Regions from separate parts of the Kitasatospora sp. UYEF31 genome, predicted to be linked through region 3. Evidence: riboswitches for the same ligand, from Rfam matches in the RefSeq annotation. Region 3 holds a riboswitch; each other region holds the start of a gene.

Region 1 (7,361 bases), on a different contig from region 3:
CGGGTTACGAGGGCGGCTGGAACGTCCAGTTCCCCAAGGACATCCGCGAGCCCGGGGCCCGGTACGTGGTCGACGCCGTCCGCCAGTCGGGGCAGGGCGGGTTCTACCGGGCACAGGGGGAGATCCGCCGCCTGGTCTGAGTCCGACCGCCTCGCGGGGTGTTTCCGAATCGACGTTCAGGTTGGAAACCGTACATTCGGCCCGATCTTCGGCTATCGCGGGACCTTCACCGCTTCGTACGCCGATGTCTCCGGGCACGGTGTGCCCAGTACGGTGAAACCACAGCGCGAGGAGGTGCGCTGCTGAACCGCGGGAGTCCCATGAGCGACACACGCGCCAAACTGCTCGCGGGCGCGCTGGAGACGTTGAAGACCCAAGGCATCAGCGGGGCCTCCGCGCGGGCGATCGCCACCGCCGCGGGGGTCAACCAGGCGTTGGTCTTCTACCACTTCGGCAGTGTGGACGAACTGCTCGCCGCCGCCTGCAAGCACGGCGCGGCGCAGCGGGTCGCCGCGTGGCGGGAGGAGTTCGACAAGGTCTCCTCACTGGGCGAACTCCTGTCCCTGGGGCGCAGGTTGCACGCCAAGGAGCAGGCCGAAGGAAACGTCGCCTTCCTCGCGCAGATGCTCGCCGGGGCGCAGACCGACGCGAAGCTGGCCCCCGCCACCGCCGCCGGGCTGAACCTGTGGGTCGCCGAGATCGAGCAGGTCCTGGGGCGGGTCCTGACCGGCACTCCGCTGGCTGAGTTCGTCGACGTCACGGGTCTGGCGAAGGCTGCCGCGGCGACCTTTGTGGGGCTTGAGCTCTACGAGGGCGTCGACGGGTCCGGGGCGCTCCAGGCCCTCGACGCACTCGACCAACTGGGCGCGCTGACGGCGGTGCTGGACGAGCTGGGCCCGCTGGGCAGGCGCGCGCTGCGCGGCAAGCTGCGGAGAGCGGAATCTTCCCACGCTCGGTGATCACGGGTTTTCCACGTTTCAGGCTGCGTTCAAAGGTGGAAAACGCGTGATCACCAAACGCGGCACGACAACAGCTCAGGCGCCCGGTTCCCCGTGGCTCTTCCTGATCAGCGCGCTCAGTTCGGCCATCCGGGTCTCCAGCGCCGCCATCTTGTCGTCCTGGCCCCGTTCGTGGCGGTCATCCTCGGCGAGGTAGGCGGCATCGCCGTCGGCCACCAGGCGGGCGGCGATGGTGGCGGTGACCATACCCATGGTGGCGATTCCGACGACCATGAGCACAACGCCGATGGTGCGGCCTTCGGCGGTGACCGGGAAGCGGTCCCCGTACCCGACGGTGGTGATGGTGGTTATCGCCCACCAGACAGCGTCGCCGTAGTTCTCGATGTTTCCGCCGGGTGCGCGCCGCTCGGGGCCGAGGACGGCGGCGGCGCTGGCCGCGACGATCGTGGCGGCGAGTGCGGCGGTGGTCAGCAGCAGTTGCTCGCCGCGTCCCCGGCGGGAGAGCATCCCGATCCGGCCGATGATGCCGACCAGGCGCAGGACCCGGACCTCGGGCAGGATCACGGCGGCCAGGTCCAGCGGGTGGGTGCGGATGAACAACCACTTCTTCGGGCTGATCTTGAGCCGGACCACGTAGTCGATGACGAAGATGCCCCAGATCCCGTAGTCGAGGAGGTGGACGTAGTCGTTTCGCTCCTCGACCGCGCCATTGACGACGAAGGTCACGAGGGATACCACCGCAAGCCCGGTCAGCCACGGGGTGGTGGCCTTCTCCCACGTGAGATAGCGCTCGGCGCGTGTCCGCATATATCCGAACCTAATCGTTGGGCGACAGGTCTGCCCGGTGCTCGTCACACAGTCGGAGCAGTGCTTCGGGTGTGTGCGCGACGGGGGCGCTGATCCCGTGGGCGGCCAGGACGGCCGCTACGGCGTGCGCCCAGGTGGGGCGCAGGTGGGCGGCCTTCAGCAGCGTTGTATCCGCGAGCAGGTCATCGGTCGGCCCGGTGTGCAGCACTCCCCCGGCGAAGACCGCAGCGTCGTCGGCCCAGCGCAGTGCGAGATCGACGTCGTGGGTGGCCATGACCACAGTGGTTCCGCCCTTGCGCAGACCGTCCAGCGTGTCCAGGAGTGCCTCTTGCCCTGCCGGGTCGAGGCCCGCCGTGGGTTCGTCCAGGACCAGGACCTGGGGCCGCATCGCCACTGCCCCGGCGATGGCGACGCGTTTGCGTTGTCCGAACGACAGCAGGTGTACGGGGCGCTCGCGGAGATGGGCGATCTCCAGGGCGTCCAGTGCTTCGGACACTCGCGTACGGACTTCAGCCTCGTCCAGGCCGAGGTTGAGCGGGCCGAAGGAGACGTCCTGCGCGACGTCGGCGGAGAACAGTTGGTCGTCGGGGTCCTGGAAGACGAGTTGCACGGCGCGGCGCAGGCGGGTGAGGCCTTTGCGGTCGTAGGTGACGGCTTCGTTGTCGAGTTCGAGGGTGCCGCCAGAAGGCTGGTGGCTTCCGGTGAGCAGCCGCAGGAGGGTTGTCTTTCCGCTGCCGTTGGGGCCGAGGAGGGCGAGGGTACGGCCTTCCGGGACGTCCAGGGTCAGTTCGGTGAACACGTCGGGCCCCTGGTCGTAGCGGTAGCCGGCGCGGTGGAGTCTCAGAAGCATGTGACGGCCAGACAGACGAGGGCGGCGGTGAGGCCGACGGATGCGGTGATGAAGCGCGGGGACGCGGGGTGGTTGTCGACGAGTACGCGCAGGGAGCCTTCGTAGCCGCGTCCGGCCAGGCCGGTCTGGAGGCGTTCGGCGCGGGCGAAGGCGTGGAGGAGCACGGTGGCGCCGGTGCCCGCGGTGGCGCGGAGCTGGGCGCGGCGGGTCTGGTGGCCGAGTCGTCCGGCCTGGGCCTGGTGGATGCGGCCTGTCGTGTCGAGGAGCAGGAAGACCATGCGGTACATCACCGCGGCGACGTCGACGACGGGGGCGGGGACGCCGATCCGGGTGAGGCGTGGGAGTACGTCGGACAGGGGTGTGGTGAAGGCGAACAGGAGTACGCACAGGGAGGCTGCGACGGTGCGGGCGAGGAGTTCGGCGGCGTGCCGGGCTCCGTCGGGGGCGTAGCCGACGCCGTGGGCGCCGATGGAGACGAGGAGGGTGACCGCGCCGGTGACGGCGAATCCGAGCGGTGCGCGGGCCGCCTTCCAGAGCCGGACCGGCGGGACCCTGGCGGCGATGAGGAGCAGGAGTACGGCGGCTGTTCCGGCGAGCAGCGCGGCGGCGGTGGACACCAGTGCGGAGCCGAGCAGTCCGAACGCGAGTACGGCTTTGTCCAGGGGGTTGCGGCGGCGCCACGGACTCGCGTGGGCCGCCGCATCGATCGGCAGCATCGCCGTCTACTACGGGTTCGCTCGTACGGCGGACCCGGTGTCCACCGTGCCGGGAGCTTCGGCGCGCGGTTGGTCGACCCGTACGACGTCGGTCTTCAGGGGGTCTGCCGCGTCCGCCAGGCGCTTCTTAGTGCGGACCACACCGAGGAAGTAGCCCACCACACCTGCGCCGACGGCGGCCTGGAGCGCGAAGAGGCCGGACTCGATCTCACCGGACGGCGGTTCGTAGAGCGGGCTGAACCAGGGCTCGTAGTCCGGTTTGTTCTCGGTGATCGCCGAGGTGGCTTTGGTGTCGGCGCCGGTGAACGGCTCCTCGTGGCCGTCCGCGGCACCGATGAGCAGCGGCAGGACGGCGAGGAACGCGACGGTGAGCAGGAGCAGCAGGTTGATCTTCGTGGACTTCTTCACTTCGCCACCGCCGGTTCCAGGACGTCGGCGCGCCCGGCCTGCCGGAGCAGGCGGACGACCAGGACGGTGAGCAGGCCTTCGCTGACGGCCAGGGGGATCTGGGTGACGGCGAAGATGGCGCCGAACTTGCCGATCGCGCCCAGGAATCCGCTGCTGGGGTCGGGGAAGGCCAGCGACAGTTGGACGGTGGTCACGCAGTAGGTGACCAGGTCAGCGGTGAACGCCCCGGCGAAAACCGCTATATCGAGCCGGGCGGCTCCGCCCGGGCGCTCGGGTGCGGCCAGGCGGATGAGGCGGTAGGCCCCGTATCCGGCCCACGGTCCGGCGATGGCCATCGAGAAGACGTTGGCACCGAGTGTCGTGAGGCCGCCGTGCGCCAGGAGCAGTGCTTGGAACAGCAGGGTGATGGTGCCGAGCACGGCCATCACCGGGGGGCGGAACAGGATCGCGCCGAGTCCCGTGCCGGTGGGGTGCGAGCAACTTCCGGTCACTGAGGGGATTTTGAGTGCGGACAGGACGAACGAGAACGCTCCGGCCGCGCCGAGCATGAGCGTGTTCTCAGGTCGTTGGCGGACTTCGCGGCTGAGCGCGCGGGCCCCGTGTACGACGAAGGGAGCAGACGCGACGCCCCAGGCGGCGGCGTGCTCCCAGGGCAGGTAACCCTCGGCGATATGCATGGCTGTTAAGCCCTCTCCCACACCTCGTGGATGGACGGAAGAGCGACCGTCAGTCGGCATCGCCGGTCAAGGAGCGGCTTCTGGCGCGGTGCCTCGCTTGGCGGCCGTGCACCGTCGCCCTTTCCGGGGCGTCGGTGTGCGGGCGACGACGCGAGGTGCCGTGTCAGGAGTCGCGAGGCGGCGAGACCTGCTGACGGTTGCCCGTTGCCATGGCCGGTCTCCTGGCTGACGGGTCGTAACGTTCTTCCTCCGCCTTCCCGGACCGACTTGCGTGGTCCAGTGGCTTCCGCACAGGTTCGTGCGGGTGGAGGGGAACTCCCCGATCACAGTGGCGAGGGCCGCACCGGACTGGCTGGAGGCTCCTCGTAGACGAGGTTGTCCAGCCCACCGGTTTCCCGAGCACCATGGCGGTTGCGACCGTAGCGTCGCGGGCTGATCAAGAGCAAGGCGGGGTGGCACCGTGCGGTCGGGGCGGCGGCGTGCGGACCGAAGCGACATTTTACTGATCGGCAACGCCTTGCACCCGGTTTCGACAAATTCAGTCGTAAAGCTGGCAACGTGACCATGGACCGACCGTACGCTCCGGAATCGGAGGGGTCGCCGGTGTCACCAGGCCCCTAGCACGGGCCTATCAGACGCGCGGAGCGGAGCATCGACATGGCAGACATGGAAGCGGCACTCAAGAACGCGATGGGCATCGAGGGCGCCAAGGGTGTAGCGCTGGTCGACTACACCAGCGGCATGGCCCTGGGGATGCTCGGCGGCGGCAAGGAGCTCGACCTCACGGTCGCGGCGGCCGGCAACACCGACGTGATGCGCGCGAAGATGCGCACGATGGAGATGCTCAACCTCAACGACCACATCGAGGACATCCTCATCACGCTGGGCGGCCAGTACCACGTGATCCGGCCGCTGACCGGGCGGGCGGGCAAGGGCCTGTTCATCTACCTGGTCCTGGACAAGCAGCGCGCGAACCTCGCGATGGCCCGGCACCAGCTCAAGAGTGTCGAAGAAGAGCTCGAAGTCTGAGCCCGGGCCCGGCCCCGCGCCGGGAGACCTGCGCCACTTTGCCGGTGATCCGGGCCTCTTCTTGGATATGACGGTCATCGTCATCACCCCTTCGCGGGGTAGCGACATATGACGGTCGTTCATGAGCACGTAGCCGAGAAGGGGCCCGGAATGCTGTCCGGAGAAAAGATCCTGATCACCGGTCCGGCCGGACAGATCGCCTACCCGCTGACCGAGCACCTCGCGCGGGACAACGAGGTGTGGGGCATCGCCCGCTTCTCGGACCCGGCCCAGCGGGCGAAGGTCGACGCGCTGGGTGTCACCACCCGCCGGGTCGACCTGGGTTCCGGGGAGTTCGGCGATCTCCCGCAGGACTTCACCTACGTCGTCCACCTGGCGACCTTCCAGGGCCCGGGTGACGACTTCGACCACGCCTTGACGGTCAACGCCGAGGGGACGGGTCTGCTCCTCCAGCACTGCCGCAGGGCCAAGGGCGCGCTGGTGATGTCGACGGCGTCGGTGCTGCGTCCGCACGGGGATCCGCTGCACGTGTACGGAGAGTCCGCTCCGCTGGGTGATGTGCACGCGGCCCACTCCCCCACGTACTCGATCTCGAAGATCGCCGAGGAGGCCGTGGCGCGGTACTGCGCGCGGGCGTTCGGCCTGCCGGTGACCATCGCGCGGATGAACGCGTCGTACGGGCCGAACGGCGGGCTGCCGACGATGCACCTGGACACCGTCCTCCGGGGGAAGCCGGTGGTGACCCGCTGGGATCCGTGCGTGTACAGCCCGATCCACCAGGACGACATCAACACGCAGACCGAGGCCCTTCTTGACGCCGCGTCGACTCCGGCGACGATTGTGAACTGGGGCGGCGACGAGCCGGTGAGCGTGCAGGAGTGGGTCGCCTACACCGGTGAACTGGCGGGCCTGAAGGCGGAGGTCGTCGTCCGCGAGCAGCCCGGGTCCCTGCGGGGCCAGGTGCAGGACACCGCCAAGCGGGCCTCGGTCACCGGCCCGTGCACGGTGGACTGGCGCACGGGGATGCGGCGGACCTTCGAAACCCGTGGCTGACGCGCTTTTCCCGGGTGCACTCCGTACAACGGAAATCAACGCGGCACAACATCGCCGGAAAATGACTGAGGGCACCCGCGTTCCGCGGGTGCCCTCAGGTGTTGATCAGGTGTCAGACCACGTGCGTGCGGCGACACGTCGGCCCGTGGTCCAGATCACAAAAGTCCGCCGTTTCGATCAGGTGAAGAAGTCCCTTTTTGCGCTCCGGAGGGGGCTTTTGTACATGATCGACGCAGGTGGATTCCGGGCTCGGCTCAGCGGCAGCGGAGCAGCACCACGGCCCGGTCGTCGTTGACGTTGCGCCCGGCATTCTCCACGATGCGCCGCGCGCCGTCCTTGAAGTTCACCGCCACCAGGTGCTCGGCCACGCCCAGCAGCCGGTCGATTCCGGTGGCGATGTCCTGCCCCGGGACTTCGACCATGCCGTCGGTGAAAAGCAGCAGGGCGTCCCCCGAGTCGAGCCGTCCGGTGACGACGTTGAACTCCGCGCCCTCGATCACGCCGAGCAGCGGGCCTTCGGCCTCCTCGCGGACCTGCCACTGACCGGATCCCGCCGTCCACTGCACGCCCGGCGGGTGGCCGGCTGACCGCAGTTCGTACTCCCCCGTCTGGAGGTCCAGGACTACGTACACCGCGGTGGCGAAGCCCTCCTCCCAGTCCTGGCGCAGCAGGTAGGCGTTGGCGGCGGGGAGGAAGTCGGCCGGGGGCAGCGAGCCGAGGAGTCCGCCGAAGGCGCCGGAGAGCAACAGCGCGCGGGTTCCGGCGTCCAGTCCCTTACCGGAGACGTCCACCAGGACGACTTCGAGGTAGCGCCCGCTGGTGCCCCGGGTGGCCACCAGGAAGTCGCCGGAGAACGACTGGC
Region 2 (7,361 bases), on a different contig from region 3:
CCCCCCGCGGCGGGGGGGGGGGGGGCCCCCCCCCCCCCCCCCCCCCCCCCCCCCCCGGCCGGGGTCCCCCGGTCAGGCCTTGTCGGTCTGCTTCAGCTCGCGGTGCTGCTCGTCCGTCATGCCGTAGCGCCAGTAACCGGACACCGACAACCGCTCGCGGGCCACGCCCCGGCCGTCCAGGAGCAGCGCGCGCAGCTTCTTGACCTGGCCGGTCTCGCCGTGCACGAACGCACTGGCGACACCGGTGGGGAACTCGAACGCGGTGACGGCTTCCAGGAGCAGTTCCCTGATGCCGGCGTGCGCGCCGTCCCGGTGCAGCCAGACGATCCGCGCGTCGGCCTTCGTGACGATCTCCTGCTGCTCGGCCGCGCTGTCGACCTCGATGAAGGCGTACGCGGGGACTCCCGCCGGGAGCCGCTCCATCGACGTGGCGATGGCCGGAAGCGCGCTCTCGTCACCGACGAACAGGTGCCAGTCGGCGTCCGCCTCGGGCTTGTAGGCACCGCCGGGGCCGAGCAGCGTGACCCGGTCGCCGGGCTGCGCCGCGGCGGCCCACGGGCCTGCGACACCCTCGTCGCCGTGGTGGACGAAGTCGAGGGTCAGCTCGCCGGCTGCGGTGTCGACCGCGCGGATCGTGTACGAGCGCGGGACCGGCCACTGCTCACGCGGGAACGACGCGCGGATCTCCGCGACGTCGAACACCTCCGGGTAGTCGACACCGGGGAGCGGGAGGACGACTTTGACGTACTGGTCGGTGAAGCCGTTGTCCGCGAAGGTGACGAAGCCTTCGCCGCCGAGGGTCAGGCGGATCATGTGCGGAGTGATCCGCTCGGTGCGGAGCACCGTCAGATCGTGCTGCTGCGGGGCCTTGCGTGCCGGACGTTCTGCCATGGAGGTCCTCCTCGACGTAGGGGTGCCACTCGAAGACCCCCTGAGAAACTTAGGTGAGCCTAACTTAGTTCCCGTGCTGCCGACAGGGATTACCTGAGCGCGGTGAGCGGCATCGCGCCGGAAGTGGCCAAGGATTGGAAACGGCTGAGGGGCGCAGCGGTCGCTGCGCCCCTCAGGGGTGGTGACTGCCGGTGTGAGCGCAGTTCAGAGTGTGGAGGTCAGACCTTCGACCGCGACGGGATCAGCGCGCTGAACACCAGGGCGAGCACACCGGCCACCGTGGCGATGATGAACGCCGTCTCGTAGCCGGCCTCCTCCGGCAACCCCATCGCACCCAGGTGCGAGGTCACCGCGACGGTGGAGATCGTTGTACCGAACGACATGCCGACCGTACGGGCGATGGTGTTGACGCCGGTGGCCACACCCACCTGCTCGACCGGCACGGCGGTGACGATGACGTTGGCCATCGCGGCCATCGCCGAGCCGGTGCCCAGGCCGAAGAGGAACACACCGACCATGATCTGCCACAGTTCGCCGTGCGCGACGACCAGGCTGAGCATGCCGAGCGTCAGCACGGCGCAGCCGGTCATCAGCAGCGTCTTGGAGCCCAGGCGCGCGGTGAGCGCACCGGCGGCGGGCCCGGAGATGAGCATCGCCAGTGCCATCGGCAGCACGTACACACCGGCCATGGTGACCGTCGTGCCGAACCCGAAGCCGGTGGACTTCGGCAGTTGGAGCAGCTGCGGCATCAGGAACATCGCGCCCATCATCGCGTAGCCGACCAGCAGGCCCGCGGCGTTGGTGGTCCACACGCCGCGCAGGCGCATGATCTTCATGTCGACCAGCGGCTGGTCGGTTCGCAGTTCGGCCTTGACCCACAGCACGCCGAGGATGACCGCGCCGGCGAAGAGGCTCAGGGTGATGCCGGACGTCCAGCCCCACGAGCGGCCCTTGCTCAGACCGAGCATCAGGCACACGAGCGCGCCCGACATCAGGAGTGCGCCGAGCCAGTTGATGCTGCTCTTCACCCGCACCGGCGACTCGGGGATGAGGAACCACGCGGCGACCGAGGTGATGATGCACACGATCATCGGGATCCAGAACAGCCAGTGGTACGACAGGTTGTCCACGATCGGGCCGGCCAGGACCGAGCCCAGGCCGCCGCCGATGCCCATGACCGCGGAGGTCAGGCCGATGGCCGCGGCCCGTTTGTGGGCCGGGAACTCGTCCCGGATGATGCCGAACGACAGGGGGAAGACGGCGGCGCCCAGGCCCTGGACGGTGCGGCCGGTGATCAGCAGGTCGATCGAGTCGGCCAGCGCGCAGATCAGCGATCCGACGGCGAGCGCGCCGATCGCCACGACGAAGAGCTTCTTCTTGCCGTACAGGTCACCGAGGCGGCCGAGGATCGGTGTGGTCACCGAAGCGGACAGCAGATAGGCCGTCATCAGCCAGGCCGCGGTCTCGGTGGAGGTGTGGACTTCCCGGGTGATCGTCGGCAGTGCCGGGGCGAGCATCGACTGGAGGAGGGAGTACGTCAGCGAGCCCATGATGATGATCAGGAGGACGAGACCGGTCTTCGAGGCGACCGATGACTTGTCCTGTGTGGGGACCGCTGTACGTATCCCCCCGGTTGTACTCAAGTCAGGTTCCCCCATGTTGATATGAACCACGGTGATATGAACGTGGTTGGTTCATCAGTTGTAATGCGCATTATTCCTCATGCGCCCTGCGACACGCGCCGCCACTACATCTGGTGGTGCATGACGTGAGTCACCACTGCATATATGATCTGGCTCGTAGCTGGTCCGCACGGCCGCCGTCTCGGCGGCAGTGCGGCGAAGGAGTGCACTTGTGCACTCCGAAGAGGGAATCCGGTGGCGCAGAGCTTGCGCCCAGGGGGCTTCGACAGCCTCCGGCAAGCCGGGACTGCCCCCGCAGCGGTGAACGGGAACGACCGCCGTCAACAGAGCACTGGGAACACAACCCCGGGAAGCGACGGCCAGTAGACCTCCGGAGCACCCGCCGTACGTCATGTGCGGCGATCTCCGGCATGCCCGTGAGTCCGAAGACCTGCCCGCTGCCCGCGCCGACGATCTGGACTGTTCTGCGCGGTGGTCACCGTAATTACGAGCTCGCGAGGAGAGAGCCGTGACCGTCTTGGACAGCGCAGTTCTGCGCACATCCGGCACCCGTTCCGTACACCTGGCCGACAGCGGCCCCGTCGACACCGACGCGCTCGCCGAGGCCGTCCGGCTGCTGGCCGACGACCTCCCCGAGGCCGACCCGTACCGGGTCGCCGAGAAGGCGGTCTCCGGTCTGTACGACGGCGCCACCGCCTACGAACTCGACCAGCTGACGATCCGCACCGCCGCCGAGCTCATCGGCGAGGAGCCGGCGTACTCCCGGCTGGCGGCCAGGCTGCTCGCCCGCACGATCGCGGACGAAGCCCGTTCGCAGGGAGCGGCGACCTTCAGCCAGGGCATCGCCGTCGGCCACCGCGAGGGCCTGATCGGCGAAGGGACGGCCGATTTCGTACGGGAGAACTCCGCCGTACTGGACGCGGCCGTCGACCCGGACGGCGACCGGCGCTTCGAATACTTCGGCCTGCGTACGGTCTACGACCGCTACCTGCTCCGCCACCCCGTCACCCGCAAAGTCGTCGAGACGCCGCAGCACTTCCTGCTCCGGGTCGCCTGCGGGCTGTCCAAGACGGCGGACGAAGCCGTGGACTTCTACCGGCTCCTGTCGTCGCTGGCCTACCTGCCGAGCTCGCCGACGCTGTTCAACTCGGGCACCCGGCACACCCAGATGTCCTCCTGCTACCTGCTCGACTCGCCGCAGGACAACATCGAGTCGATCTACGACATGTACGGGCGCATCGCCCGCCTGTCGAAGTTCGCCGGCGGCATCGGCGTCGCGTGGTCCCGGGTCCGCTCGCGCGGCGCGCTGATCCGCGGGACGAACGGGCACTCGAACGGCATCGTGCCGTGGCTGAACACCCTCGACGCATCCGTACAAGCAGTCAATCAGGGCGGAAAGAGAAAAGGTGCAGCAGCCATCTATCTCGAACCCTGGCACCCGGACATCCTGGAGTTCCTCGAACTGCGGGAGAACACCGGCGAGGACGCCCGGCGCACCCACAACCTGAACCTCGCCAACTGGATCCCCGACCTGTTCATGCGGCGGGTCGACGAGGACGGCGCCTGGTCGCTGTTCGATCCGAACGAGATCCCCGAACTCCCCGACCTGTGGGGCCCGGCGTTCGACACGGCCTACGAACAGGCCGAGCGCGACGGCCGGTTCGTCCGGCAGCTGCCCGCCCGTGAGCTCTACGCCAAGATGATGCGCACCCTGGCGCAGACCGGCAACGGCTGGATGACCTTCAAGGACGCGTCCAACCGCACGTGCAACCAGGCGGCCGAACCGGGCAACACGGTCCACCTGTCTAACCTGTGCACGGAGATCCTCGAAGTCACCAGCGACAGTGAGACGGCGGTCTGCAACCTCGGCTCCGTCAACCTCGCCGCGCACGTGGCCGACGGCGGAATCGACTGGGACAAGCTGCGCCGGACCGTCCGTACGGCCGTCGTCTTCCTCGACCGTGTCATCGACATCAACTACTACCCGACCGGCCAGGCCGCCGCGTCCAACCCCAAGTGGCGGCCCATCGGCCTGGGCCTCATGGGCCTGCAGGACGTGTTCTTCCAACTGCGTCTGGCGTTCGACTCGGCTGAGGCACGCGAGCTGTCCACCCGGATCTCCGAAGAGATCTACCTGACGGCTCTTGAGTCCTCGACCGAGCTGGCGAAGGAGTTCGGACCGCACCCGGCGTACGACCAGACCCACGCCGCGCGCGGCCGGCTCCAGCCCGACCTGTGGGACGGTGTCACGCCCACCCAGACGGAGCGCTGGGCGCAGGTCCGCGGGCTCGTCGCGACCCACGGCCTGCGCAACTCGCTGATGATCGCCATCGCGCCCACCGCCACGATCGCGTCCATCGCCGGCGCGTACGAGTGCATCGAGCCGCAGGTCTCCACCCTCTTCAAGCGCGAGACGCTGAGCGGCGAGTTCCTCCAGATCAACACCTACCTGGTGCGCGAACTCAAGGAACGCGGTCTGTGGACCGCAGACATCCGCGACCGCATCAAGCGCGCCGAAGGCTCCGTGCAGGAGATCACCGAACTGCCCGAGGACGTACGGAAGCTCTACCGCACCGCGTGGGAACTCCCGCAGCGCGCCCTGATCGACCTCGCGGCGGCCCGCTCGCCGTACATCGACCAGTCGCAGTCGCTGAACCTCTTCATGGCCGACCCGACCATCGGCAAGCTCTCGTCGATGTACCGCTACGCCTGGTCCACCGGCCTGAAGACCACGTACTACCTGCGGTCGCGCCCCGCGACCCGCATCCAGCAGGCGACTGTGCCCACGCAGGCGACTGTGCCCGCACAGGCGACTGAGCGCAGCGAAGGAGCGCGGACGGAGTCCGCAGCCCTTCCGGCGACGCCCGGGCGCCGAGTGGCCCCGGAGCGCAGCGACGGGGACACGAGGAAAGCGCCCGGGCTTGGAGCCGGTAGCCAAGATGAGGCAGCTATCGCTTGTTCGCTGGAGAACCCCGAGTCCTGTGAGGCCTGCCAGTGAACCCTCTGCCCGCGAAACGCCTGCTCGACCCGGGCATGGAACTGACGCTGCGCCCGATGCGCTACCCCGACTTCTACGAGAAGTACCGGGCGGCCATCCGCAACACCTGGACGGTCGAGGAGGTGGACCTCCACTCCGACCTTGCGGATCTGGCCAAGCTGTCGCCCGCTGAACAGCACCTGGTGCAGCGGCTCGTCGCGTTCTTCGCCACCGGCGACACGATCGTGGCGAACAACCTGGTCCTCAACCTCTACAAGCACATCAACTCCCCGGAAGCGCGCCTCTACCTGTCGAGGCAGTTGTTCGAGGAGGCCGTGCACGTCCAGTTCTACCTGACGCTGCTCGACACCTACCTGCCCGACGAGGACGAGCGCGCCAAAGCGTTCTCCGCCGTCGAGCACATCCCGTCGATCCGGCGGAAGGCCGAGTTCTGCTACAAGTGGATCGACTCGGCGATGGGCCTGGACGCGCTGCGTTCGGCCGACGACCGGCGGCAGTTCCTGCTCAACCTGGTCTGCTTCGCCGCGTGCATCGAAGGGCTCTTCTTCTACGGGGCGTTCGCGTACGTCTACTTCCTGCGGTCCCGCGGCCTGCTGAACGGCCTGGCCTCGGGCACCAACTGGGTCTTCCGCGACGAGTCGGCGCATATGGACTTCGCGTTCAGTGTGGTCGAGACGGTCCGGACCGAAGAGCCCGAACTGTTCGACGACAAGCTCGGCGCGCAGATCAGGGACATGATGACCGAGGCCGTCGACGCCGAGGTCGCCTTCGCCGAAGACCTCCTGGGTGGGGGCGTGTCCGGGATGAGTGTGTCCGACATGCGCGCCTACCTGGAGAGCGTCGCCGACCGCAGGCTCGCCCAGCTCGGCCTTGAGCCGGTGTTCGGGTCGGTGAACCCGTTCGCGTTCATGGAACTCCAGGACGTCCAGGAGCTCGCGAACTTCTTCGAGCGCAAGGTGTCGGCCTACCAGGTCGCAGTCACCGGCAGTGTGAGCTTCGACGAGGACTTCTAAGCACGGAGTGCAGGCCGGGCGGGCCTTCGTGTCGTTTTAAGCAGAGTTCGTACGGGTGGGATCTTCGCAACGCGCGGGGGTCCCACCCCGCGTTTACGGGTCCGGCTTCTCCGGCGGGATCTCCCAGCTGGTGGTGGTCTCGATGACCATCCGCTGCCTGAGGGTGTAACCCGGTTTCCGGAGTGTCGTACCCATCGGTGCCCGCAGCCGTACCGGGATGACGAACACCGCCTCCGGGAGTTGTCCGTCTCCGACGTGCAGCCGGCACAGTTCGGCGGCCGTCAGCCCGTACATCCGCGAGGCGGTGCGGGCCAGCTCGAACGCGTCGTGGACCGAGCGGCCGTAGGCGAGTTGGACGTAGAATTCCCCCGCGAACCGCACGGCCGTCGGATCGTCGAGCGCGCCGGTGCTGCCGATGGCGCAGGAGCCGGTCACTTCGGCGATCCGCGCGGCGACCGCCGCGGTGTGGCAGGCGCTGAGGACGGTGAGTGTGAGCTGCGGGGCGTGCGCTTTCAGGAACTCGGCAAAGGCCGCTCCGTCGACCGGTGTCGCCTGGGCGGAGACGTCGTCTGTACGGAAGTACCGGCCGGAACGCGCGGTCCCGTGCCCGCAGAAGTGCAGGACCTTCGGCTGGTGGTGCGCGGACAACCGCGGCAGGTCGGTCACCCGGGCGGCCGGGGCGGTGATGAGCTCCAGGTGGTGCCCGTACGGGGTGCCGGTCAGGGCGGCGCGGATCTCACGTTCCTCCGCGGCCAGGTCCGGGGCGTCGGCGGTGTGCGCGGCCGAGGACAGCAGGAGGACGGTGATCTTCTCCGT
Region 3 (7,361 bases):
GAAAGCAGGGACAGTCCCGCGGAGTCCAGTGCGTTCCGCACGGTCTCGCGCACCTCGTCGGCGGGGACGCCGCGGGAGGAGCCGACGCCCACGGTCAGGCTCCGGGGCCGGAAGACCACACGTCCGGGGCATGGGCTGACGTCCGCGCGGTCGGTGACGACGATGCAGGGGCCTTCCCCGATCTCGGTGACAGTTCGAATATTCGCCGGGAGCGCCGGGAGGGGCCAGCCGACGTCGGAGATGTACGAGACCTCCCGTCCGCACAGGACGGCCGCGCCGACGCCGGCGAGGTCGCTGCCTGGTTCGACGGCCCAGTCCATGAGGGCTGCCAGGTCGTCGAGGGCGGGGATTCCCACGGCGTCGGAGGCGGTGGTGACGACCGGTTCGCAGCCGAGCACCGCGCCGACCGCGACCGCCAGGTCGTTGGCTCCGCCGGCGTGCCCGCCGACCACCGGCACCGCGTAGCGGCGGCCTTCGTCCACGCAGACGACCCCCGGGTCGGTCTGCTTGCTGCCGAGCAGCGGGGCGATCAGCCGTACGGTCGCGCCGACCGCGAGGAAGGCGACGATCCCGTCGTAGGCCGGGAACGCCTTGCGGAGCGCCTCCCCCGGCAGTCCGTCGAGGACCTCCGCGTGCGGCCAGGCGGCGGCGAGGTCGGCCGCCGCGCGGCGGCCTGCTTCGGTGGTGGTGATCAGCGCGAGCCGCTTTGGCCTGTTATTGGAGCCGTTCTGAGCAGGGAGAGTGTCGGGTGTCTCGGAGGCAGGCGTCAGATCAGAAATCGTGGAAGTCATGTCAGGAGCGGTGTCAGGAGTCATGTTCGGTGTCCGGTCAGGATGAAGACGGGATTGTGGGCGTCGAGACGGTGGCTGGTCCCAGGCAGGGGTGCCAGTCGGGCGGCCTGCAGCATGGTCCCCTCCACGGAGTAGCCCGCGCGTTCGAGGACGGCGTGGGTCTCGCCGACGCGGTCGACCGCGGCGAGGGTGGTGACGATGCGTTCGGGGCGGCGGGCCGCGCAGGCCGCCACGACGACAGGGCCACCGCCGCCGACGAAGACCACGTCCGCGTCCGGGAGGCCGTTCAGCACGTCGGGCGCGGTCCCCTGGAAGGCCTGCACTTCAACGCCGAACGCGGAGGCGTTGTCCCGGATGTGCGCGACCGCCTCCGGGTCCGAGTCGACGGCGATGACCGCGGCACCGTGCCGGGCCGCTTCGACGGCGACCGAGCCGCTGCCGCTGCCGATGTCCCACACCAGGTCGCCCAAACGGGGGCCGAGGCGGGCGAGCACGTAGGCCCGTACCTCCGCCTTGGTGATCATCGAGTCGCGGTGCCGGTACTCCGACTCGTGCAGGGCCCACCCGCGGACCGGCCCGGGGAAGTCGGTGGGGAATCCGGCCAGCCAGCCGGCCGCCGTGTTGGTGACCGGGTTGGGGCCGACCACGATGATGATGTTCGGGTCCGCCCAGACGTGGTCGGGGGCCGCTGCCGCGTCGAGCATGGTGATCTCTTCCTGGGCGGTGCCCAGATGTTCGCAGACCACGAAAGTCCGCGGCACGCCCCGGAGCATCAGGCCCAGTTCGGCCGGTCCGCTGCCGGGCGCGGTGAGCACGGCGACCTTGCCCCACGCACGGCACACGTTGGCGGCCCGGCGCAGCTCACGGCCGTGCGCGCTGACGATCTTGGCGTCCTCCCAGGGCATCGAGGCCCGCGCGAAGGCGTGCGCGACCGAGGACACCGCCGGGACGATCTCCAGCTCCAGTCCGTACTCCGGACGGCGCAGGATCCGGACGATGCCGAAGAACCCGGGGTCGCCCGAGGCCAGGACCACGGCGGTGCCCCGGTGTTCGCTGATCCGGGTCGCGGCGACGTGCACATTGCCCATGACGACACGTTCGGCGTCCGGGGGGAGGTCCACCGCGTCCAGGTGCCGGGCGCCGCCGGCGACGAGCGTCGCCGAGCCGAGGGCGGACCGGGCGGCGAGGGACAGGGGTGCGCCGTCGTACCCGATCACAGTGACACGGTCGGCCATGGAGGCTCCTTCGACTGGGGGTTCATCGCGGGCGGTCACGCCCTGAGGCGTAATCATCACGACGTGGGACCTCCGGCGCCAGGTTCCCCGATGATCTCCTCGTCCAGCCAGCCCGAATGGGCGACCACGGTCCGGCCTGTGAAGTCCACCATCGCGACGTCGGCGGTGAGTTCGTGACCGGAGAACCGCGCGAGCACGTCGGCCACCCGGCGGCACAGTTCGTCCCCGCCGGTCCGCAGCATGCCTTCGCGTTCCCAGATCTCGTAGCCGTGCCGTCCGGTGTTGGCGATGTCCAGTTCCCGGGCGACCGCTTCGCTTCCGCCGATGCTCCGGGTGATCGCCCCGAGCACCCCGAGGTCGACCTTGGAGCGGGTGTAATGGGTCATCAGCACGCCGGCGCCCAGCTTGGTGAGCTTGCCGATCATGCCGACGAACACCACCCGGCGCAGGCCGTCGGCCACCGCCTGGGTGAGCGCCGCGCCGGTGAAGTCGCCGACCTCGACGAAGCACACTTTGGGCAGGTGCGGCAGCAGGTCCACCGCGCCCTTCTCCGTGCGGCCGCCGGTGCACAGCACGAGGGTGTCCTCGCCCTGGGCACCCATGACCTGCACGGCCTGGACGACGGAGGAGCGCCAGGAGGCGGTGGAGAAGGGCCGGACGATGCCGGTGGTGCCGAGCACGGAGATCCCGGCGATGATGCCGAGCTTGGCGTTGGTGGTCTTGCGGGCCCGGACCTCCCCGTCGGGCACGGAGATGACAACACGCACCCCGGTGGTGCCGAAGTCGACGACCTCGCCCACCGCCTGGGTGATCATCTGACGCGGCACCGGGTTGATCGCCGGACCTCCGACCTCAAGGCCGAGGCCCGGCTTGGTGACCACGCCGACGCCGACGCCGCCGTCGAGTTCGATGCCGGGTTCGTCCCGCCAGGTGGCGGTGGCGGTGAGCTCCGCGCCGTGGGTGACGTCCGGATCGTCCCCGGCGTCCTTGACCACAACGGCCTGGGTGCGTCCGGGGCGCAGTGCCTCGCAGCGTTCGACGGCGAAGGTGATTCGCCGTCCGGACGGCAGGGCGATCTCCACCCACGGCGGCGGGGTGCCGGTGGCCAGCATCTGGGTGGCGGCCTTCGCCGCGGCCGACGCGCAGGACCCGGTGGTCCAGCCGGTGCGCAGCGCCTTCTGCCGCACCTTCATCGTGCGCGGCAGGTCGGGCTCGGTGAGTTCGGGATTGCGCCGGTCGACGCCGGGGACGTCCGGTCCGGGACTGCCGGCTCCGGAGGCGTCCGGAGCGGGGCCGTCCTCGCCGGGGCCGCCGGTCATGACGGCTCGACGGGGGCCCCCGCGCCGCCGGTGCGCAGGATCCGCCGGGCGCCGCGCTCGGCCTTGCGGAAGGTGTGGAAGTGACCGGGGTGGTAGAGGTGCGAACGGGTGCCGTGGGAGCCCAGCGCGTCGCCGACGAGGAACAGCGTCTGCTTCCACAGGCGGTGCTCCTTGACTGTGGCCTCCAGGGTGCCGACTGTGCAGTGCACGACGAGTTCGTCCGGCCAGGTGGCCCGGTGGGCGATGACCACGGGGGTCTCCGCCGCGTAGCCGCCGTCGGTCAGTTCCTCCGCGAGCTGGCCGGAGCGGGCCGCCGACAGGAACACGGCCATCGTCGTGCCGTGCTTCGCGAACTCGCGGACCGACTCCTTCGGCGGCATCGGTGTCTTCCCGCCGCCCAGGCGGGTGAGGATGACCGACTGCGCGACCTCGGGGATCGTCAGTTCGCGTCCGACGATGGCGGCGACGGCGCTGAACGCGGACACCCCGGGGATGATCTCGACGTCGAGGCCGAGCGACCGGCACCGGTCCAGCTGTTCCTGCACCGCGCCCCACAGGGAGGGGTCACCGGAGTGCACCCTGGCGATGTTCAGCCCGTCGCGGACCGCCCGTTCGTACAGCGGCAGGACGCCCTCCATCGGGAGTGCGGCCGAGTCGATGATCTCCGCCCCCGGGCGGGCGTGTTCGAGGATCTCCTCCTGGACCAGCGAGGAGGCCCACACGACGATGTCGGCGGCGGCGATGGCCCGCGCGGCACGGAAGGTCAGCAGGTCGGCGGCGCCGGGTCCGGCTCCGACAAAGGTCACTCGCCCTGGCACAGTTTGCCTCCGCGTCGGTCCCGCCTGGCGGGGACGATCAGTGTCGAAAGGTACGGCGCGCTGCCGTCCACCTGTCCGGCGGCCCGGACGTCTTCGTCCGCCAGGCCGAGCCTGGCGCCGAACACCGCGTCGTCGAGCCGGTCTTCGGCCTTGACGATCTCCAGCATCTCGGGCATCCACCGGCCGCCCTTGTACGCGACGACGGTGTCGAAGACCTCAAGGGCCTGCCGGAAGCCGTCGAGCCCGGCCGGCATCGGGAAGAGCGCGAGGGTTTCGTTGCCCTCGCACAGCACGGTGCCGGAGCGGGCTGCGAGGTCCTGCATGGCGGTGATGCCCGGGACGGTCCCGACCACGACGCCGGCGACCAGTTCTCGCACGGTCTGGGCCAGGTATCCGAAGGTGGAGTACACATTGGGGTCGCCGATGGTGGCGAAAGCCACGGTCCGCGCACCGCCGGCGAAGGCGTCCACGACGGTGCGGGCTGCCGCGTCCCACGCCCGGGTGCGGCGGTCGGTGACGCCGCCGCGGTCGTTGAGGGCGAAGACGACCCGGGTGATGCGGTCGGCGTCGACGTACTCGCGGACCGTCGCTTCGGCGCGACCCGACAGTGCCGACTCCCCTGGGCCCGTCTCCATGACCGGCACCAGGACCACGTCGGCTTCCCGCAGGACGCGCACGCCCTTGACCGTCACCAGTTCGGGGTCGCCGGGGCCGACGCCGACACCGATGAGGGTGGGCGGGGTGCCGCTCACCGGGGGGTCAGCGCGTGCGGCGGTAGGGCAGGGCAGAGCACGGTCATCAGAGCCTCCAGAGGGTCCACGCCCACGGGTGAAATGGAAATACGGCGCGGCGACGCCGTGGGGGTGCGTCCCTCCACCGGAGTGGACAGCCGTACCCCTGACGCGGTCCGCGACAGGCGAACGGTGCGACGGCAGGAGTGTCCTGGCTTCCGGGTCACGGACCGTCACGGATGACGGACCAGCGCTCGCCCCCGGCCTTCCAGCCGCTTCCGCAGCCGTGGCCTGCATTCCGCCCCGGGGGTCCACTTTCCGGTCACAGTGGCGGGACCGCTCCGGATTCCCAGGGTTCCCCTGGACCGGATTCCTCCACCGCTGTCGCGAGCGCCATCCGACCACACGGCTTCCGGCCACGTCAAAGGGGGTGCCCCGGTTGTCCGGTGGGTGACATCACAGGACGGCTCCAGCGGAACAGCCCGGCCCGCGACAAGTGCGGGCCGGGCGGTGGGGAGTAGGAGGCGGGTCCGCGTTACTGGGCGTACCGGTTCGCGCCGTGCGCGAGCCACAGCTGGTTCAGCTGCGACTGGTAGTAGCAGATGCCCGTACCGAAGGCCATCATGTGGAGCACCACACCGACGGCGCCCGAGCAGGTGCCCTGCTGCCAGCCGAACTGCTGGGCGATCTTGATCCGGCCGCCTGTCCGGGCCCAGAGGACGCACATCGCGGCGATCCCCCCGATGTAGCCGGCGACGATCAGGAGCCCGCCGACGGCCTGCAGCACCGGCGTACCGTCCCCGACGCCGATCAGGACGGCACCCGGGACGATGCCCCCGAGCATGCAGCCCACCGGCACCAGGATCGAGGCCCACACCGCGCCCGCCGGGTTGACCTGGACGTACGGTGCGGCGAAGTCACGGACTTCGCGGTTGACCTTGTAGGTCCACACGAGGAGGTAGACGCCGAAGGTGATCATCGAAAGACCCCACACCGCGAACACACCCCGGACCATGCCCAGTGGCCGTCCAGCGAACTGCGGGACCGCCCCCGGCTCCATGCCGGGGTACCCGCCGGGCTGCGGGTACGACTGCGTCCCCGCTTGCGGATAGGGCTGGCCGTACGGCCCGCCCTGCTGCGGGTACGACTGCTGCCCGTTGGCCTCAAGGGGGCCGGGGTAGGACGGCTGACTCATCGTCACTTCTTCCGGAGCGGAGCGACCCGGTCCGTGCCGCACCCTCCGTCGGCCGATCACCGAAGTCAGGGCATGCCGACGACCGATGGCGCGGGTGAAGGGATGGGGGTCCGGACGCGAACACCGTTCGGACAGGCACAGACTAGCGATTCAGCCTTTCCGTACCACTGTCGGGTCGGTCACACGTGCCCGGCCGACCGCCCCGGCCGACCGCCCCGGCCGACCGCCCGGACCGCCCATCCGGCCGACGCCGCCTGGACGAACCGCCCTGCCATAGCCGGGTTCCCGGCCCAGTGCAGATGCAGGTACGAGGCGTGCACCCCGCCCCGGACGAATCCTTCGGCCGCCCGGCCGTCCCAGGTCCACGCCACACCGCCGTTCTCCGGACCGCCGCTCTCCGCACCGCCCTGCCCCGCACCGCTCTGCCCCGGCACGGCCCCCGCGCCGGGTTCCAGGACCGTGCGGTGGAACTCGTGGCCGGACACCGCGGTCCCGGCAGCGGCCAGGACGGAGTCGACCGCCGCCACCGCCCGCCGGTAACCCAGCGTCAGGCGTCCGGTCATGCGGCCGTCCGCCGGGAGGACCCCGCACATCGGCAGCCCGTCCAGTGACCGCGCCAGGTAGAGGAGTCCCGCGCACTCGGCACTGACCACCCCGCCCCGGGCTGCGAACTCGGCCACACTCGACCGCATCGCCGCGTTCGCGGACAGTTCCGGGGCGTACACCTCGGGGAACCCGCCGCCGATGATCAGCCCTGCCGTACCCGCCGGCAAGGCCTCGTCCCGCAGCGGGTCGACCGTGACCACGTCGGCCCCGGCCGCCGTCAGGAGTTCGGCGGTCTCCGCGTACGAGAAGGTGAACGCGGGTCCGCCCGCGACCGCGACCCTGGGCCGGCCCGCGACAGGGGAGCCGGTCTCCCGTACGGGATCCCACGCCTCCACTGACAATGCGTCAGCCGTACGCGCGATGCGGACCACCGTGTCCAAGTCCACCGATGCGGCGACGAGTTCACCCAGCGCGTCGACCGTGCGCACCGCGTCGGCGTGCCGCTCAGCCACCGGGACCAGGCCCAGGTGCCGGGACGGTTTGGCGATGGCGTCGTGCCGTCGGAGCACGCCCAGGACCGGGATCCGCAGCGGCTCCAGTGCCTGACGGAGCATCAGCTCGTGCCGGTCGGAGCCGACCCGGTTGAGGATGACCCCGGCGAGGCGCACGTCCGGCTCGAAGGTCGCGAAGCCGTGCACCAGCGCGGCCACCGACCGGCTCTGCGAC
Region 4 (7,361 bases), on a different contig from region 3:
TGAAGTCCGGGGTGGATCCGGTTGTGGTCGGGTTGCTGATGGGGCTGCTGACGTACGCCTATCCGGCGTCCCGCGGCGATCTGGAGCGTGCCAGCGATCTGTTCCGCGAGTTCCGTGAGCAGCCGACCCCGGAGTTGGAGCGCTCCGCCCGCCTCGGCATGGCGGCGGCCCTGTCGCCGAACGCCCGCCTCCAGCGGATGTACGAGCAGTGGACCGCGTACGCGATCGTCCCGTTGTTCGCCTTGGCCAACGCGGGCATCACCATCGACGGAGGCCTGCTGTCGCGGGCCTTCACCTCCCCCATCACGCTCGGCATCCTGTTCGCCTACGTCGTGGGCAAACCGGTGGGAATCATCGGCACCGCCGCGCTGACCACCCTGTTCAGCCGTGGCCGACTGCGTCCGCCGGTCGGCTGGGGTGCCGTGTTCGGCGGCGGCACGATAGCCGGTGTGGGGTTCACCGTGTCGCTGCTGATCGCGACGCTGGCCTTCGAAGGTGCCGAACTCGACGAAGCGAAGACCGGCATCCTCAGCGCCGTGCTGTGCTCCTTCATCCTGACCTGGCTGGTCTCCGTCGTGACGGCCGTACTCCCGCAGCCGCTGCGGTCGCGGGTGCTCCTGGGCACCGCCCAGAGCGTCATCGACCTGGCGGTCCCGGTCGACCCGGAGCGCGACCACATCCGCGGTCCCGTCGACGCCCCGGTGACGCTGGTCGAGTACGGGGACTTCGAATGCCCGTACTGCGGTCAGGCCGAACCGGTCATCCGTGAGCTGCTCGCCGACCACGGTGAGGTCCGCTACGTCTGGCGGCACCTGCCACTCACCGATGTGCACCCCAACGCCCGCCTGGCGGCGGAGGCCGCCGAGGCCGCCGCCGAACAGGGCGCTTTCTGGACCATGCTCGACCGGCTCCTGGTCCAGCAGGACACCCTGAAGCCCCGTCATCTACTCGATCACGCCGCGCACTTGGGGCTCGACGTCGAGCGGTTCCGCGAAGCACTGCACTCCCACCGGGGCGCGGCCCGGGTCACGGCGGACGAGGAGTCCGCAGACCTCAGCGGCGTGTCCGGCACACCGACGTTCTTCATCAACGGCCGCCGCCATCACGGGGCTTTCGACATCACGACGCTCTCCGCCGCCGTCCACACAGCCAAGGAGCGCGCGTTCATCGACTCCTTGCCGATGACCAAACCGACAACCACTGACGGGGCGTCACACATCCGCCGGGTTGTCAGCTGGTTCCGGCGCGACCGGCTTGAGAAGAATCTTCAGAAGAATCCTTAGAAGAATCCTTAGAAGAATCCTTAGAAGGATCGCGTACGGATTTCCCCTACGTGCCGGCAACCCGGTTCCCCGCCCCGATACCTACCCCGCCCTTCCGCCTCCACCCGTCCGCGATGCGGACACCCGCCAGCACCCGCTTGACACTCCGTCTAGGCTTTTGCCCGCAGTAGGTTCGCCCCGTCAGCCAGCCGGGGCGTCGTAAGAGGGAACCCGGTGTGATTCCGGGACTGCCCCGCAGCGGTGAGTGGGAACGAACGCCGTCACATGCACTGAGCCCTGATCAGGGCCCGGGAAGCGACGGCCACTAGGTGCCAGGCCAGCCGGCCCGGCGTGCCCGCGAGTCCGAAGACCTGCCTCTGCCCGCAGGCGTTCTTCGCCCGCGGTGATTCTCGGTGACCTCGAGGGCGGGTCGGCGGAGCGGTTGGTCATCACCGTTGTCGTCGCACGCCTTTGTACAGTCCCGGGGTCTTCCCTCAGACTCGCGCAGGAGAGTTCCGTGGCAACCAACGCAGCAACCGTCAGCACCGTGTACGGCTACCCCCGCCAAGGCCCCGACCGCGAACTGAAGCGGGCGGTCGAGGGCTACTGGGCCGGCAGGACCGACGCAGCCGCTCTGCACTCCACCGCCGCCGGTCTGCGGCGGGACGCCTGGCGGCAACTGGCCGACGCCGGGGTCCAGGAAGTCCCCACTGGCGACTTCTCGCTCTACGACCATGTCCTGGACACCAGCGTCATGGTCGGCGCGATCCCCGACCGCCACCGCGCGGCCGTGGCCGCGGACCCGCTGGCCGGCTACTTCGCCATGGCGCGCGGCACCCAGGACGTCGCACCGCTGGAGATGACCAAGTGGTTCGACACCAACTACCACTACCTCGTACCCGAACTGGGTCCTGACACGGTCTTCACCGCGAACCCGGCCAAGCCCGTCGGGGAGCTGCGCGAAGCGCTCGCCCTGGGCCACACAGCCCGCCCCGTGCTGGTCGGCCCGCTCACCTACCTGCTGCTGGCCAAGCCCGCTCCAGGCGTGGCCGCCGACTTCCAGCCGATCACCCTGCTCGACCGGCTGCTCCCGGTCTACGCCGGGATCCTCGCGGACCTGCGCGCCGCCGGTGCCACCTGGGTCCAACTGGACGAACCCGCCCTGGTCCAGGACCGCACCCCGGCCGAGCTGAACGCCGCCACCCGGATCTACCGCGAACTGGGCAACCTCACCGACCGGCCGAAGATCCTCGTCGCGACCTACTTCGACCGCGCCGGGGAGGCGCTGCCGGTCTTGGCCAAGGCCCCGATCGAGGGTCTGGGCCTGGACTTCACCGGCCCGGCGGCGAAAGCGAACCTCGCCGGTCTGGCCGCGGTCGGCGGACTGCCGGGCAAGCGCCTGATCGCCGGTGTGGTGGACGGCCGCAACGTGTGGATCAACAACCTCGAACAGTCGCTGACCACCCTGGCGACCCTGCTGGGCTTGGCCGAGCGGGTCGATGTCGCGCCGTCGTGCTCGCTGCTGCACGTCCCGCTGGACGCCGCCGTCGAGCGTGAGCTCGACCCGCAGGTCGCCCGCTGGCTGGCATTCGCCCGGCAGAAGACTGGGGAGACCAGTCTGCTCGCCCGCGGCCTGCGCGAGGGCGTCCACGCGGTGGCCGCCGAACTGGCCGCAAACCGCGCGGACCTCCTCTCCCGTACGGGATCCGACCCCGCGGTGCGCGCGCGTGCCGCCGCCGTCACCGACCAGGACACCCGTCGCGCCCAGCCCTACCCGGAACGCGCTCCGGCCCAGCGCACCCGGCTGAACCTCCCCCTCCTGCCGACCACCACCATCGGCTCGTTCCCGCAGACCACCGAACTGCGGTCCGCCCGCGCGGAGTTGCGCAACGGACACATCGACATGACGACGTACCGGAAGCGGATGGAGGCGGAGGTCCGTGCGGTCATCGCCTTCCAGGAGAAGACCGGCCTGGACGTCCTGGTGCACGGTGAGCCCGAACGCAACGACATGGTGCAGTACTTCGCTGAGCAACTGGGCGGCTACCTGGCGACGCGGCACGGCTGGGTGCAGTCGTACGGCACGCGCTACGTCCGCCCGCCGGTGCTCGCGGGTGACATCTCGCGGCCTGCGCCGATGACGGTCGACTGGTTCCTCTTCGCGCAGGGGCTGACGGACCGTCCCGTCAAGGGCATGCTCACCGGGCCGGTCACCATGCTCGCGTGGTCGTTCGTGCGCGACGACCAGCCGCTGGCTGAGACCGCCCGCCAGGTCGCGCTGGCGCTGCGCGACGAGGTCGCCGATCTGGAGACGGCGGGTGCCGCTGTCATCCAGGTGGACGAGCCGGCGCTGCGTGAGACGCTACCGCTGCGCGCGGCCGACCGTCCGGCTTACCTGGAATGGGCAACTGAGGCGTTCCGGCTGAGCACGTCGGGTGTCCGTGCGGACACGCAGATCCACACGCACATGTGCTACGCCGAGTTCGGTGAAATCCTGTCCGCGATCGACGAGTTGGACGCGGACGTGATCAGCTTGGAAGCGGCCCGCTCGCATATGGAGGTCGCGTACGAACTGTCCGGATCGGGCTACCCGCGCGAGGTCGGACCGGGCGTGTACGACATCCACTCGCCGCGGGTCCCCAGCGTCAGCGAGTCGGTGTCGCTGCTGCGCGCGGGTCTGGTCGCGATCCCCGCCGAACGCCTCTGGGTGAACCCGGACTGCGGGCTGAAGACCAGGGGCTGGGCGGAGACCCGCAGCTCGCTGGAGCACCTGGTTGAGGCGGCGCGGCAGGTCCGGGCGGAACTGGCCTGACGTTGTTGATCATGGGGATCCCGCAGAACAATACGCCCGTCCCGGGCGTCGAAATCACCGGATCCCCATGATCAATTCGGCCCTGCGGTCACTGCGTGCAGGAACCCGGTGAGCAACGCCGTCGTCTCCTCGGGCCGCTCCAGACTGGGCAGATGCCCGGCCCAGGGGAGCTCGAAGTGCTGGGCGTCGGCCAGGAGGTCCGACAGCAGCGCCGCGATCTGCCGGAAATCCGGCAGATCGTGCGCCCCGGAGACCGCGACAACAGGAACTGCGATCGCAGTCAGGTCCACATCGGCTTCGAGCCGGGCGAAGTCCTCAAGAGCGGCCAGTTGCACGTCGAACGCGTGCCGCTGCATCCGCCGCACTGCGCCCCGGGTCGGCGCATCGGCGTCTGGACCTGACCAGGTGTCAACGTTGAGTTCCACCGCCCCGGCGATATCGCCGGATTCGATCAGCGCCTCCTCGCGCGCGCTGAACGCTGTCAGCGCATCGGTCGGCGCGTGACCAGGCATGTCGGCGCACAACAGGGCCAGTGCGCGCACCCGGTCGGGCCAACGGGCCGCCACCTCAAGGGCGATCGCGCCGCCGTACGAGGAACCGACAAGCGCAGCCTGCCCGATACCCAGTGCGTCGAGGAGATCCAGGACATCCTCCGCATCGCTGTACGGGCGATCCGCGACCGGGGTCGCCCCGAACCCGCGGAAATCGCAGCGCACTACGCCGTAACCAGCGGCGAGCAGCGCGTGCCACTGTGGCTCCCACATCCGGCGGTCACACACTGAGGAGTGGAGCAGGACCACTGTGGGACCGTTCCCAGCCGCATCATGAGAAAGCGTCATACCGGGGACTCTAACCCGCGGACTTCGCTGCCGGATTGTTCAACGGGTTCGTCCTATAAGCACCCCCAACCGGGCACTTGAGACCGAACTCGGGCCGACGCGGAGGTTGTGTGACCCCATCATGCCTGTTCAGATCCGTCGCCGGTAGGACGCAGGGCACCCTTCTCAAACCTTGAAGCGACTACCCCCAGGGCCGCACACGTCTGCCGGCAGGCGGACCTGCGGCGGCACCCGAACCGGCCGGCTGTGCTCTACAAAATCCTGAAGACGTATCGCGAGGCACTTGTGCTGCTTGACCGCAAGGAGGAAGCCGTCGCGGTGCAGCAGGAGATGCTCGCGTTGGCGCGCACTGTGCGGGGAATCGACCGCACCGTCTGAGGGCGGGCGCTCCGCTCTCAATTTCCGGGAGCGGAGGGCCACGTATATCCGTGCCGCGGGTCCTGTTTTCCCGTGCCGCCGTACAGCGAAGTCCGGTCCTACAGTCGCTTCGGTCTGCTCAGTCCAGGGTTCTGGTCTGCTCAGTCCAGGGTTCCGGTCTCCTCAGTCCAGGGTTCCGGTCTCCTCATCTACACGCTCTACAGTGTCGCCGAGCACCGGACGCTCCACACCGGCATCGACATGGGAATCTTCGAGCAGGCCGTACGGGCCTACTCCACGGGGGAACTCCCCCACTCCCGGTTGAAAGCGCAGGCTGCGCTCTTTGCGTACTCGGCGGGGTCACCACCGGAATCTTGGCCTGCTGGCTGCTCGTCTGGGTTGTCATTCCGGCGTTGAGTTTCTCCGGCGAATACATCTACTGGTCAGCCGGCTTCCCGGCGCAGCAGCACGACCCCGCCGCCCCGGTCCACCTCCCGGAAGCCCGCGGTCTCCAGCCCCTCGATCCAGTAGTCGGCCCACGCTTCCTTGCCGTCCCAGTTGTCGACGATCGCCCAGCCGGGGCCCGACAGCGTTTCGGGCGTGCGGGTGACCTGGGTGCGTGCGGTCAGTTGCGGGGCGAGGCGTTCGGTGGCGCTCACCTTTGCTCCGTCGGGGATGCGGTTGAGCAGGGCCTGTGCGGTGTTGATGTTCTGGTTCACCCGCCAGATGGGCCGGTGCAGCAGGTCCATCAGCGGGAAGTCCCGGCTCAGCGTGACAGACACGGCGAGCGGGATGATCACCGCTTTGGCGGCGTACCTGCGCAGGAGGTCGCGCTTCGAGACCTTGAGGCGCGGCAGCGCGTCGGCGAACGCGGCGAAGACAATGGGCATCAGGACCGCGCTGTAGTGGAACGACGTACCCCAGTAGTACTGGTTGCTGGAGCTGAGCCGCCACAGCAGCGTAGGCACGGCCATCAGGACAAGCGGTGACCGCAGGGCGATGAACCCGGTAGGGAGCAGCAGGGTGAACAGCGTCATCCACTTCTGCCCGGGGAAGAACAGTTCGCGCGGCAGCCCGATCAGCCTGTCGACAAAAGGCACCGACGCCAGGCTCTGGCCGGTTTGGGCGTTGCCCGACCGTGTGGTGCCGTCGAAGTTTCCCCAGAACGCATATGTATTGTCGGCGTTCATCGCCGGGATGAGGACAAAGACGGTGAGAAGGAATGCGCTGAACCCGGTGAGGACGGCGGCGAGTGCGAGGGGTCGCTGTTCGCGCATGTACAGGAACACCGCGGCAGCGGCCAGTGTCAGTCCCAGGTCCTCTTTGACGAAGACGAGTGGCAGTAGCCAGAGGAACCCTGTGGTGTAACGGTTTTTCAGGAGCTGTTCCAGGCCGAAGGCCAGCATCGGCACCGCGAAACACACCTCGTGGAACTCGAAGGAGGCCGCGCTCTGGATGCCCCAGCCGAGCCCGTAGGCGACACCGAAGGCCGTGCCGCCGAGATGGCCCATGACCCGGCGGCCGATCCGGGTCATCGGCACGACGGACAGTGCGAGCAGGAACGCCTGGGCGACCAGTAGCGTCCCCGCGCCGGGGAAGACCCGGTACAGCGGGGCGAGCAGGGCCAGGACCGGGCTGAAGTGCTCACCCAGGACGTTGAAGCCCGGACCGCGGATGTCCGACACTGGGGCCTGGAAGTGCGCATAACCGCGCACCACCTGTTCGAACAGGCCGAGGTCGTACGCGTGGGTCTCCATGCGGCGGTGCCTCAGCAGCGCGTACACCGCGTAGACCGAGAAGAAGGCGCTGGCCAGCACCCACGGCGGGATGGGGAACCGGCCGGCCGGCCGGTCATCGTCCCCGGCAGTTTCGCTGCCTCCGGTCCACTGGACCGGGACGTGTTCATGGATGAGTGTTTGGGAGCTAGACATTGACCAATATCATGCTCTATCCGACCTGACCGCTTGCGTAGCGTGTGGCATCCGACACGAATCCGGAATGCGCCCTCGACCAGATCCGGCGACCGCGTCGACCACTTTCCGAGCGCCGCGCCGGCACCGGCGGCCACGCCGCTGCCCGGCGCGGCGCTCG

Evidence for each region. A riboswitch is a leader RNA that binds a small molecule or an ion and turns the genes downstream of it on or off. The one in region 3 is predicted to bind cobalamin.
Region 1: another riboswitch for cobalamin. It lies ahead of AC0Z36_RS13005 (energy-coupling factor ABC transporter permease); the one in region 3 lies ahead of cobI (precorrin-2 C(20)-methyltransferase).
Region 2: another riboswitch for cobalamin. It lies ahead of AC0Z36_RS24665 (ribonucleoside-diphosphate reductase subunit alpha); the one in region 3 lies ahead of cobI (precorrin-2 C(20)-methyltransferase).
Region 4: another riboswitch for cobalamin. It lies ahead of metE (5-methyltetrahydropteroyltriglutamate--homocysteine S-methyltransferase); the one in region 3 lies ahead of cobI (precorrin-2 C(20)-methyltransferase).

The regions. Positions count from the first base shown of each region.
Region 1 covers NZ_JBXAWK010000021.1:2,211-9,571, reverse strand. The annotation lists gene AC0Z36_RS13040 (WGR domain-containing protein) at 1-140, shown strand, start outside; gene AC0Z36_RS13035 (hypothetical protein) at 169-306, shown strand; gene AC0Z36_RS13030 (TetR family transcriptional regulator) at 321-959, shown strand; gene AC0Z36_RS13025 (potassium channel family protein) at 1,035-1,766, opposite strand; gene AC0Z36_RS13020 (energy-coupling factor ABC transporter ATP-binding protein) at 1,777-2,616, opposite strand; gene cbiQ (cobalt ECF transporter T component CbiQ) at 2,607-3,332, opposite strand; gene AC0Z36_RS13010 (energy-coupling factor ABC transporter substrate-binding protein) at 3,342-3,740, opposite strand; gene AC0Z36_RS13005 (energy-coupling factor ABC transporter permease) at 3,737-4,417, opposite strand; cobalamin riboswitch at 4,612-4,839, opposite strand; gene AC0Z36_RS13000 (hypothetical protein) at 5,075-5,446, shown strand; gene AC0Z36_RS12995 (NAD-dependent epimerase/dehydratase family protein) at 5,597-6,499, shown strand; gene AC0Z36_RS12990 (SpoIIE family protein phosphatase) at 6,754-7,361, opposite strand, start outside.
Region 2 covers NZ_JBXAWK010000062.1:26,869-34,229, reverse strand. The annotation lists gene AC0Z36_RS24675 (siderophore-interacting protein) at 73-891, opposite strand; gene AC0Z36_RS24670 (MFS transporter) at 1,110-2,534, opposite strand; cobalamin riboswitch at 2,736-2,966, shown strand; gene AC0Z36_RS24665 (ribonucleoside-diphosphate reductase subunit alpha) at 3,067-5,532, shown strand; gene AC0Z36_RS24660 (ribonucleotide-diphosphate reductase subunit beta) at 5,568-6,545, shown strand; gene AC0Z36_RS24655 (CHAT domain-containing protein) at 6,639-7,361, opposite strand, start outside.
Region 3 covers NZ_JBXAWK010000002.1:187,393-194,753, forward strand. The annotation lists gene cobJ (precorrin-3B C(17)-methyltransferase) at 1-791, opposite strand, end outside; gene cbiE (precorrin-6y C5,15-methyltransferase (decarboxylating) subunit CbiE) at 812-2,026, opposite strand; gene AC0Z36_RS01870 (cobalt-precorrin-5B (C(1))-methyltransferase) at 2,083-3,345, opposite strand; gene cobM (precorrin-4 C(11)-methyltransferase) at 3,342-4,151, opposite strand; gene cobI (precorrin-2 C(20)-methyltransferase) at 4,148-4,915, opposite strand; cobalamin riboswitch at 5,099-5,270, opposite strand; gene AC0Z36_RS01885 (DUF4234 domain-containing protein) at 5,430-6,089, opposite strand; gene AC0Z36_RS01890 (cobyrinic acid a,c-diamide synthase CobB) at 6,269-7,361, opposite strand, start outside.
Region 4 covers NZ_JBXAWK010000005.1:81,956-89,316, forward strand. The annotation lists gene nhaA (Na+/H+ antiporter NhaA) at 1-1,283, shown strand, start outside; cobalamin riboswitch at 1,434-1,655, shown strand; gene metE (5-methyltetrahydropteroyltriglutamate--homocysteine S-methyltransferase) at 1,780-4,074, shown strand; gene AC0Z36_RS04005 (alpha/beta fold hydrolase) at 4,146-4,913, opposite strand; gene AC0Z36_RS04010 (hypothetical protein) at 5,160-5,291, shown strand; gene AC0Z36_RS04015 (DUF2079 domain-containing protein) at 5,714-7,201, opposite strand.